DNA from 3 places in the Sulfuriflexus sp. genome. Region 2 is predicted to be linked to each of the others. Evidence: predicted binding sites of a transcription regulator. Region 2 holds the regulator's gene; each other region holds the start of a gene.
The links. The regulator sigma-54, encoded in region 2, starts transcription at its own class of promoters, with help from an activator protein. The targets are predictions, from matches to a motif close to TGGCANGNTNCNTGCTT.

Region 1: a site for sigma-54 is predicted at 1,260-1,276, ahead of glnA (glutamate--ammonia ligase). Genes of this name have one in related genera too.
Region 3: a site for sigma-54 is predicted at 2,088-2,104, ahead of flgB (flagellar basal body rod protein FlgB). Genes of this name have one in related genera too.

Annotation. Positions count from the first base shown of each region.
Region 1 covers NZ_JAVVES010000022.1:3,755-7,035, forward strand. The annotation lists gene glnA (glutamate--ammonia ligase) at 1-1,178, opposite strand, end outside; gene RQ738_RS05835 (cation diffusion facilitator family transporter) at 1,388-2,554, opposite strand; gene RQ738_RS05840 (sulfurtransferase TusA family protein) at 2,554-2,787, opposite strand; gene RQ738_RS05845 (tRNA (5-methylaminomethyl-2-thiouridylate)-methyltransferase) at 2,805-3,281, opposite strand, start outside.
Region 2 covers NZ_JAVVES010000010.1:6,033-9,313, forward strand. The annotation lists gene hprK (HPr(Ser) kinase/phosphatase) at 1-5, opposite strand, end outside; gene ptsN (PTS IIA-like nitrogen regulatory protein PtsN) at 7-471, opposite strand; gene hpf (ribosome hibernation-promoting factor, HPF/YfiA family) at 492-833, opposite strand; gene RQ738_RS02805 (RNA polymerase factor sigma-54) at 868-2,355, opposite strand; gene lptB (LPS export ABC transporter ATP-binding protein) at 2,443-3,168, opposite strand; gene lptA (lipopolysaccharide transport periplasmic protein LptA) at 3,165-3,281, opposite strand, start outside.
Region 3 covers NZ_JAVVES010000035.1:16,117-19,397, reverse strand. The annotation lists gene RQ738_RS07935 (chemotaxis protein CheV) at 1-684, shown strand, start outside; gene RQ738_RS07930 (protein-glutamate O-methyltransferase CheR) at 796-1,629, shown strand; gene flgB (flagellar basal body rod protein FlgB) at 2,141-2,548, shown strand; gene flgC (flagellar basal body rod protein FlgC) at 2,552-2,974, shown strand; gene RQ738_RS07915 (flagellar hook assembly protein FlgD) at 2,988-3,281, shown strand, end outside.

The sequences.
Region 1 (3,281 bases), on a different contig from region 2:
ATGGCATCACCCGGGTGGATCTTGTTCTGGATACCGTCAAGGCCGGCCATCAACATGGCCGAGAAGGCCAGGTAAGGGTTGGCGGTTGAATCGGGGAATCGAACTTCGATACGGCGACCTTTCGGGTTAGTCACAAACGGGATGCGTATAGAAGCAGAGCGGTTACGGGCTGAATAGGCCAGCATAACCGGAGCCTCGAAGCCTGGCACCAGGCGCTTGTATGAATTGGTCGAGGCATTGGTAAAGGCGTTCAGGGCCTTGGCATGCTTGATGATGCCGCCGATGTAATACAGGGCGATATCCGACAGGCCGCCGTACTTGTTACCGGTAAACAGGTTCTTGCCGGCCTTGGCGATAGACATGTGCACATGCATCCCGCTGCCGTTATCACCAACCAGGGGCTTCGGCATGAAGGTCGCTGTCTTGCCATAAGCATGCGCAACATTCTGGATGACGTACTTGAGGACCTGGACTTCATCAGCCTTGGCAACCAGCGAGTTGAAGCCGACACCGATTTCACACTGCCCGGCGGTCGCTACTTCGTGGTGATGGACCTCAACGGTCTGCCCCACATCTTCCAGGGCCAGACACATGGCAGAACGCATGTCCTGCAGTGAATCCACTGGAGGAACAGGAAAATACCCGCCCTTCATTGTTGGCCGATGACCGATGTTACCGTCTTCGTAAACTCGCTCGGAGTTCCACTCGGCTTCTTCAGAATCAATCTTGCAGAAGGAACCGCTCATGTCGGCGCCCCAGCGGACATCATCAAAAATAAAGAATTCGTTTTCCGGACCGAAGTAGGCAACATCCCCTACCTTGGTTGAGGCCAGGTATGCCTCGGCGCGCTTGGCGATGGAACGCGGGTCACGCTCGTAACCCTGCATGGTATCCGGCTCGAGGATATCGCAGCGGATGATCATGGTTGGCTCATCCATGAACGGGTCCATGTAGGCGGTAGTCGTATCCGGCATCAGGATCATGTCTGATTCGTTAATGCCCTTCCAGCCGGCAATCGATGAGCCGTCAAACATCTTGCCTTCTTTAAAGAAGCCCGCATCGACTTGTGAGGCAGGCAAACTGACGTGCTGCTCCTTGCCGCGTGTGTCGGTAAAACGCATATCGACAAATGCGACATCGTTGTCTTTCATCATCTTGTTAACTTTTGCTACGGACATTTTGTTTCCTCCGAAATCAGCCGATTGTCCTGAATTTTCTGTTAGTCGCCCTGGCGACGCCACAAACTTGGTATCACTTTAGTGCATGAACCATGCCACTTACTAATATATTGAATCTGTTATAAATATTGAGAGTAGACTTCGTTAAATAAATACTGTTTGCTCCATTGTGGTGCGCATACATTAACGGCGCACTAATATGGTGCATTTTAGCCTGTGAAACATATGGCTACTTCCGCGATTTCATCATCATCGCGAGTGGCGCGCTGCAGGCGCTCGCCTAATTCCGTAGCCTGCCTGCTATCGCTGACCACGGCCAGCGGCAGCTTTGCCTCGACGTGAATCTTGCCGTTCAGGTAATGCAGGTTATAACTATTAATTTCTTTTGCTTCCGGGATACCGGCCCAGTATTGCTGCAAGCGGGCTATTATCTGCCTCCTGTCAGGCAGATCGCAACAGTCCATCGCAAATTCATCGTCTTCCGGGTCGATATGCACCATCACATCGCTGACTTCCTCAATATCATCAATTAGCTGGCGACGGACCATTTCGCTGATCTGGTGGCCTTCCGACACGCTGAGTTTCGGCTGCACCTGGATGTGCACATCAACGAAGGCATCGGGCCCCATTCGCCGGGAGCGCAGCATATGCAAAGCCACAACGCCGTCAACATTCTTGATGGTTTCGCGAATCTTCACAATGCGTTCTTCATCCAGACCCGTATCTATCAATTCCCGGATACTGTGCCAGGCAAGTTCCTGGCCGATCCGGGCGATCATCAAGGCCACACCGATGGCCGCAATGGCGTCCAGATAATCCAGACCCGACATCGCCCCGAGCACACCAACAAACACAATCACCGAGGAGATTGCATCGCTACGACTGTGCCAGGCATTCGCGCGCAACATGCGGGAGCGCAGTTTGTGGGCCACATGCATGGTGTAATGGTAGATGACCTCTTTTGCCACGACCGAGATTGCCGCCACGACCAGTGCCAGCCAGCCCGGATGTAACAGGGTCTCCGGTGCAAACAGGCGTTCTACGGCATCCCAGGCAATACCGACGGAAACGAGTATCAGTGCCGCGCCCAGTGCTACGGTCATGGCGGTTTCAATCCGCCCATGCCCGTAAGGGTGATCTTCATCGGCATCACGACTGGCATGCTTGGCAGCGAACAAAACCATAAAGTCAGTCGCCAGGTCGGACAGTGAATGCACGCCATCGGCGATCAATGCCTGTGAATGCGCAATACCCCCCACAACCATCTTCGCGATGCCCAGGAGCAAATCCACCGCGCTGCCGATGAGCGTGACCTTGCGCACTTCTTTATAGCGCAGGTCCTGCGGGCTCATGCCTTTGCTATGGGTGTGGGCCATTATGTCGGTTCTCCAACACGCACCGTTATGCTGACTTCATGTTTTGTTTCTTTTGTTTCGATTACTTCATGGCCATTGATACGGCACCAGGCCGGGATATCATTCAGCGCCCCCGGGTCGGTGCAAAGTACTTCCAGCGTGTCACCGGGGTTCAGTTCGGCAACACGATCCTGTGTGCGGATCACCGGCATCGGGCACATCAGGCGATGAGCATCGAGTCTGTAATGGGTCATTTTAGCCTGTTATTACCTTATATATACCATGCCGGCGGGATATCGCCCGGTGGCATGGGCGTTACCTCAAGTATCTTTGCCACGCCTTCCTTGCCGGTGTATTCAAGCGTCACCGTCCCGGCCTCGCGACCCTGCCCGTAACGCGCAGCGATACGCGCGGCGAGTTCGATATCCTCATCCGTTAACTCACCGTCGAGCAATACCAGCGGCCCGGCATGGCTGGTGGTTTTCAGATTTGCGTAGGTTTTGCGATAACCGGAGAGAAAATTATTTTCACCTTCTTCACGACCGACGATCAACTTGAACTGTGGACGCGGACGAATATGCCGTCCCACCTTGAGCATCATAATGTCATCAAGTTCGTAATCGCGCTCGCCGCGCGACTCCCACAAATCGGCAAACTTTTTCGAGTACTGCGCATCGGTCAGAAAGCAACAACCGCCCGCCGGCTGCGCATATTCGCTAAAGCCGTATTTTTCGGCCAGCGCCATTTG
Region 2 (3,281 bases):
GTCATATCATTCCGCGGCGGGTTGCCAGTCAGTAATCAGATTATATAGTTCTTCCTCGCTCTGCGCGTGACGTAGTTGTGCACAGAATGGCTCATCGCTGAACATCTTTGCCAGGTGGGCAAGGATTTGCAGGTGTTCCTCGGTCGACTCAACAGGGACCAGAAGGCCGAACAGAAGGTCAACCGGTTGGCCATCAATGGCATCGAAATCGATGCCTTGAGACAGATGGATAAAGGCTCCAATGGCCTTGTTGCCGGTCGCGATGCGACCATGTGGTATGGCCACACCATGGCCAAGGCCAGTACTACCCAGGCGTTCACGCGATAGCAGGCTATCGAAGATCTCACCCTGGGTAAGACTGGCATCGGCATTCAGCATGAGTGCACTGACTTCCTCCAATGCACGTTTCTTACTTGCCGGACTCGCTGCACAACTGATGCGGTCTGCTGTAAGGATATCGCTGATTTTCATATTACCTCGATTATTCTTGGTTATTCAGTTTCCTGAGGTTCCTGGATTTCCTGATCCTTCAGGCTGTTTCTGGCACGATGGTCAGTGGCTTTTTCCTTGTGCTTGATAATCTGCCGATCAAGCTTGTCGGTCAGTGAATCGATCGCAGCGTACATGTCTTCATCAACAGATTCCGCAAACAGGTTGTGGCCCGCTATATGGACAGTGGCTTCGGCTTTCTGGCGGAGTTTTTCTACACTTAGAATAACGTGCGTGTTGGTGACATTGTCAAAGTGACGCTCAAGGCGTTCAAACTTGGTGTTCACATAATCACGCATCGAGTCAGTGATGTCGATGTGATGTCCAGTGAGGTCGATTTGCATAATAGTGCTCCTCTGGTTTAGTGCTGATGCGAGATTACATCAGCCGTTTACGTTCATTGGAAGGCGGGATCGACATGGCTTCCCGGTACTTTGCGACCGTGCGTCGAGCCACGTTAATACCCTGTTGTTCAAGTAGCGAAGCGATCTTGTTATCACTTAATGGTTTTTTCGGTTCTTCTGCCGCGACAAGTTTTTTTATCAGGGCGCGGATTGCTGTCGAAGAGCATTCGCCGCCGCTGGCGGTACTGACATGGCTGGAAAAAAAGTATTTCAGCTCAAAGATGCCACGTGGTGTGTGCATATACTTGCGCGTGGTTACACGGGAAATTGTCGATTCATGCATCTCTACCGCCTCGGCGACATCATGCAGCACCAGCGCCTTCATGGCCTCTTCGCCATGCTCAAGAAAGCCTCGCTGATGTTCAACGATACAGGTCGCCACCTTGAGCAGGGTTTCATTACGGCTTTGCAGACTCTTTAATAACCAGCGTGCCTCCTGCAGGTTATCCTTCAGGAAATTGTTGTCCTCGCTGTTATCGGCGCGACGGATCATGCTGGCATAAAGGCTGTTGATACGCAGTTTGGGCGCGACATCCGGGTTTAGTTCAACCCGCCACACGCCCTTGTACTTGCGGACATAAACATCAGGAACGATGTATTCGGTGCGCTGGCTGGAAAGGTGACTGCCGGGGCGAGGGTTCAGCGAACGAATCAATGCGATGACCTGTTGCATGTCCGTTTCAGCCAGCTTCATGCGCCGCATCAGTTGCGTATAATCATGGGCGGCCAGCAGGTCGAGGTGTTCGGCGACAACGTGTATGGCCTGTTCGCGCCAGGGTGTTGCCGGGTCGAGCTGGCGTAACTGCATGAGCATGCATTCACCAAGGTTGCGGCTGGCGACACCCGGCGGGTCAAAGTTCTGTACCTGGCGCAAGACGGCCTCGACCTCATCGAGTTCGAGTTCGGGCAAGTCTTTCTGCAAACTTTCAAACAGGTCTTCGGTGCTGCTTTCCAGGTAACCGTCTTCGCCGACGGCGTCGATGATCGCGGTGGCGATAGTTGTATCGGTTTCCGAAAAGGGGGTCATGTTCATTTGCCAGCTCAGATGATCATGCAGGTCTTGTTCGTCATCACTGTTGATCTCGAATTCACGCTGGCTGAACTCGGCGTTGGCAGCGCCACTGGACTGGTAAGTACCGGTTTCGTAAATGTCATCCCAGGCGGTGTCGACGGGCAGGTCATCCGGTATATCGGTTTGCTGCATGGCCTTGTCGGTATCGGTGGTAGCGAGATTTTCCTGGGCAGAGGCTTTTTCCTTCTCGCCGTTGCTGTCGTTTTGCGGATTAGCGGGTCCCTCTTCGCTATCGCCTTCGGCGATCTCGAGCATCGGGTTGCTTTCGAGGGCCTCCTGGATCTCTGAACTCAGCTCCAGTGACGACAACTGCAACAGCCGAATGGCTTGCTGCAGCTGGGGAGTCATGGTCAGGTTCTGACCCAGACGAAGCTGGATGGACTGCTTCATGTATGGTTCGAGTCTTTCATTAGAGGCGATGTATTATCTACCTGACATTCTAGCGCAACATCTGTGCCAGTACAGGGGCTTTCGGGCCTAAAGTGTAAAATGTTGTCCCAGGTAGACTTCGCGCACCTGTTTATTGGCCAGCAGGTCTTCCGGTGCACCCTCGGCGATGATTTCGCCGGCGTTCATGATGTAGGCACGTTCACAGATCCCCAGGGTTTCGCGCACGTTATGGTCCGTAATCAAAACACCAATGCCAAGATCCCGTAAGTGTTTGATAATAGAGTTTATATCGACGACAGAGAGCGGGTCTACGCCGGCAAAGGGTTCATCAAGGAGGATAAAGTGCGGGCGTGTGGCCAGGGCACGGGCAATCTCGACCCGGCGGCGTTCCCCCCCGGAGAGGCTCATGCCCAGGTTGTCGCGGATATGCGAGATATGCAGGTCGCGCAGGAGTTCCTCGGTCTCGATGTCGATTTGCTCGGTGGATAAATCCGGCATTGACTGCAGGATGGCGCGGATATTGTCTTCGACACTGAGTTTGCGGAAGACAGAGGCCTCCTGGGGCAGGTAACCGATACCGAGACGGGCACGACGGTGCATCGGCAAGCGACTGATGTCGGCATCGTCGAGAAAGATATGCCCGGTATCGGCTGCGATCAGGCCGACTACCATGTAAAAACTGGTTGTTTTGCCCGCGCCGTTCGGGCCGAGCAGGCCGACGACCTCGCCGCTCCTGATCTGCAGGGTGACATCGTTCACTACTTTCCGCGAACGGTAGCTCTTGAACAGGTTTTCGGCGCGCAGGCTACTCATTGCTTGCCGTCTTTCTTGCCCGGTTGCAGGGTCATTTGTACGCGACCCTTCTTGCCTTCGCCATCGTCAGTCTTGCCACCGCGTGCCTCGACCGTGTCACGTTTGGAATCATA
Region 3 (3,281 bases), on a different contig from region 2:
CGCGACAATGCCTACGTCATTGTCAGCGAGTTTAACCGCAAGGTGCAGGGGTTTCTCGTCGGTGGGGTGGATCGCATTATCAACCTTAACTGGGAAGAGGTCCTGCCGGCACCCAAGGTTGCGGGCAAGCAGCATTACCTGACCGCCGTCACGCGTGTGGAGGGTGAAATCGTCGAGATCATCGATGTGGAAAAGGTACTGGCCGAGGTCATTGGCGAGACCCTGGTTGTTTCCAACAATATTCTGGACAGCGACCAGGCGGGCATGCAACGCGGCAAGCGCATCATGGTGGTGGATGATTCGAGCGTCGCCCGAAACCAGATCCGACGTACCCTTGAGCAATTGGGTATCGAATGCATTATCGCCAACGATGGCAGACAGGCCCTGGACATGCTCAAGGAAATGGCCAGCACAGGTCCTATTAAGCTGCAGCTCGATATGCTGATCTCGGATGTGGAAATGCCGGAAATGGACGGTTATACCCTGACCTCCTCCGTGCGCAAGGACGACCGCCTGAAAGACCTGTTTATCGTCTTGCATACATCATTAAGTGGCGTCTTTAACGAGTCGATGGTCAAGAGCGTGGGCGCCGATCGGTTTATTGCCAAATTCAATGCGGACGACCTCGCCAATTTTGTCCTTGAGCAACTTGGTTGTGAATCAGAGGTAGAGGCAACGGGTTAAACCCCGTTCGCTACAGATTTTATGTCTGAAAAGTGTGCCAGCAAGGGTATTAAGCCTTTAATTACGGTATCCTGTCGCCCCAGGTTTATTCGTTAATCAGGTGTACCGGTCTTGAGCAAGGCAATTTCTCCCGAAGAATACAGGCTTTTTAGTGACTTCCTCGAAGACGCATGCGGTATTGTGCTGGGCGAAAACAAGCACTATCTGGTTACCAGCCGCCTGCAGCGGCTCATGGACGAGCTGAACATCCCGAGCCTCAGTGAACTGGTCAAGCGGATGGGATCTGCCGGAGGGAAATCGCTACAAGTCCGTATTATCGATGCCATGACGACCAACGAGACACTCTGGTTTCGCGACAGCCACCCCTTCGATATCCTGCGCAACGATATTTTTCCTGAGTTATCCAGGGAACGGAGTCGCCCCCTGAAGATCTGGTCGGCGGCCTGCTCAAGCGGGCAAGAGCCATACACCATGAGCATGGTCGCGCAAGAATATGGCATGGCTAACCCCGGCAAGCTGGCCAGGGGGGTGGAAATTCTGGCCACGGACATTTCAAAAACCGTACTGGAACAAGCCAGAGCCGCGACCTATGACAATATGTCCCTGGCCCGTGGTATGTCAGAGGAACGCAAACTGCGTTATTTTCGCGACCTGGGTAACCGGCAGTGGGAGCTGCGCAAGGAAATCCGTGAGCGGGTACGCTTCACCGAACTCAACCTGATGCAAAGCTACCTCTCCCTCGGCAAGTTCGACATCATCTTTTGCCGAAACGTGCTGATTTATTTCTCCGCCGACCTGAAGCGGGACATCATTGGCCGCCTGGCCAGGGCCCTGAACCCCCGCGGCTATTTGTTCCTCGGCTCATCTGAATCCCTCGCCGGGCACAGCGACATGTTCGACATGATCCGCAGTGGCGGCGCGGTGTATTACCGACTCAAGGGTTAATTGATGATTGCGGAATGATGATTGATGAATGCTAAAACGCTCAATGGTAGCATCCGTTTCATGAGTCTCTAATTTTGATCCCGGGAAATCGTAGTTTGTAGGATTAGCGCGGAGGCGCGTAATCCGACGTGCCCATGTTGATATCGGCGTCGGATTACGTCGTTTCACTCCTAATCTGCCCTACAGACTTAAAGGTTAATTGATGATTGCTGAATGATGATTGATGATCGATAGAAGGCTCATTGGTAGCATCCGTTTCATGAGTCTCTATTTTGATCCTGGGATCCCGTAGTAAGAAAGCGCTGAATGATTATCAGCGGGGAATACAAAAATCATCAATCATCATTCAGCAATCATCAATTTCTTTTGCCGCCTATAGGCACAAGCTTGCCACCCGCACCGTCTGGATGCCCGGGTGATCCTTCCTAACTAACTGTAAATAATAATAAAACCAAACTTGGCACGACGTTTGCTCCTGTCTGTGTGAAGACAACACACAGCGGAGCAACACATGATACTGAGTTTTGACAATGCATTCGGGGTTCATACCAGGGCCTTGAGCCTGTATGCCCAGCGCAGCAGCGTCCTGGCCTCGAACCTGGCTAACGCCGACACACCGGATTACAAGGCTCGTGATATCGACTTCCGCAGTGCGCTGGGGCAGGCCGAAGCGGGGCTTGGCAAGGCCCGGCATCTGCAGGCCACCCACGAGAAGCATTTTGGTGTGTCTGGCAACGAAGGCGACTGGTCTGCCGAGACCCTCTACCGCACCCCCTTGCAACCTTCACTGGATGGCAACACCGTCGACGTGCAGGTCGAGCAGGCCGCCTTTACCGATAACGCCATGCGCTACATGGCCAGTCTGCGTTTTGTCACCGGTCGTGTACAGGGCCTGATGACTGCACTGAGGGGAGAATAAGCCATGTCCTTACTCGGAAACTTTGATATCGCCGGTTCTGCCCTGAGCGCGCAAACCGTGCGCCTGAACACCGTGGCCTCGAACCTGGCCAATGCCGAAACCGTCAGTGGCAGCGCCGAAGATACCTACCGGGCCCGCATGCCGCAGTTCGAGACAATTTTTAATGACGCCATGACCGGCTCGGGTGATTCGGCAAGCATGGGTGTGCAGGTCAGGCAGGTTCTTGAAAGCGAGGCCGCGCCGCGCCAGCAATACCAGCCGGAACACCCGATGGCGGATGAGCAGGGTTATATCTGGCTGCCGAATGTGAACGCCGTTGAAGAAATGGCCAATATGATTTCAGCATCACGCTCCTACCAGTCGAATGTGGAAGTGATGAATACCTCCAAACAGTTGTTGATGCGCGTCCTGAGCCTGGGCCAGTAAGGAGTAACAAACGATGAGTACAATTAATACAGACGCACTGCAAAGTCTCGGCATCGCCAGTAACCGCGACAATGCCAACAAGGCAAACGCCGAGGACAAGGAGCTGGGACAGGAACAGTTCCTCGAGTTGATGGTGGCGCAGGTGCGTAACCAGGACCCGTTCAAGCCGATGGAAAACGGTGAGTTCCTGTCCCAGATTGCGCAGTTCAGCACCGTCAACGGCATCCAGGATTTACAGGATTCCTTTTCATCTCTCTCCGGTTCATTGAGTTCCAACCAGGCCTTGCAAGCCTCGGCCCTGGTCGGG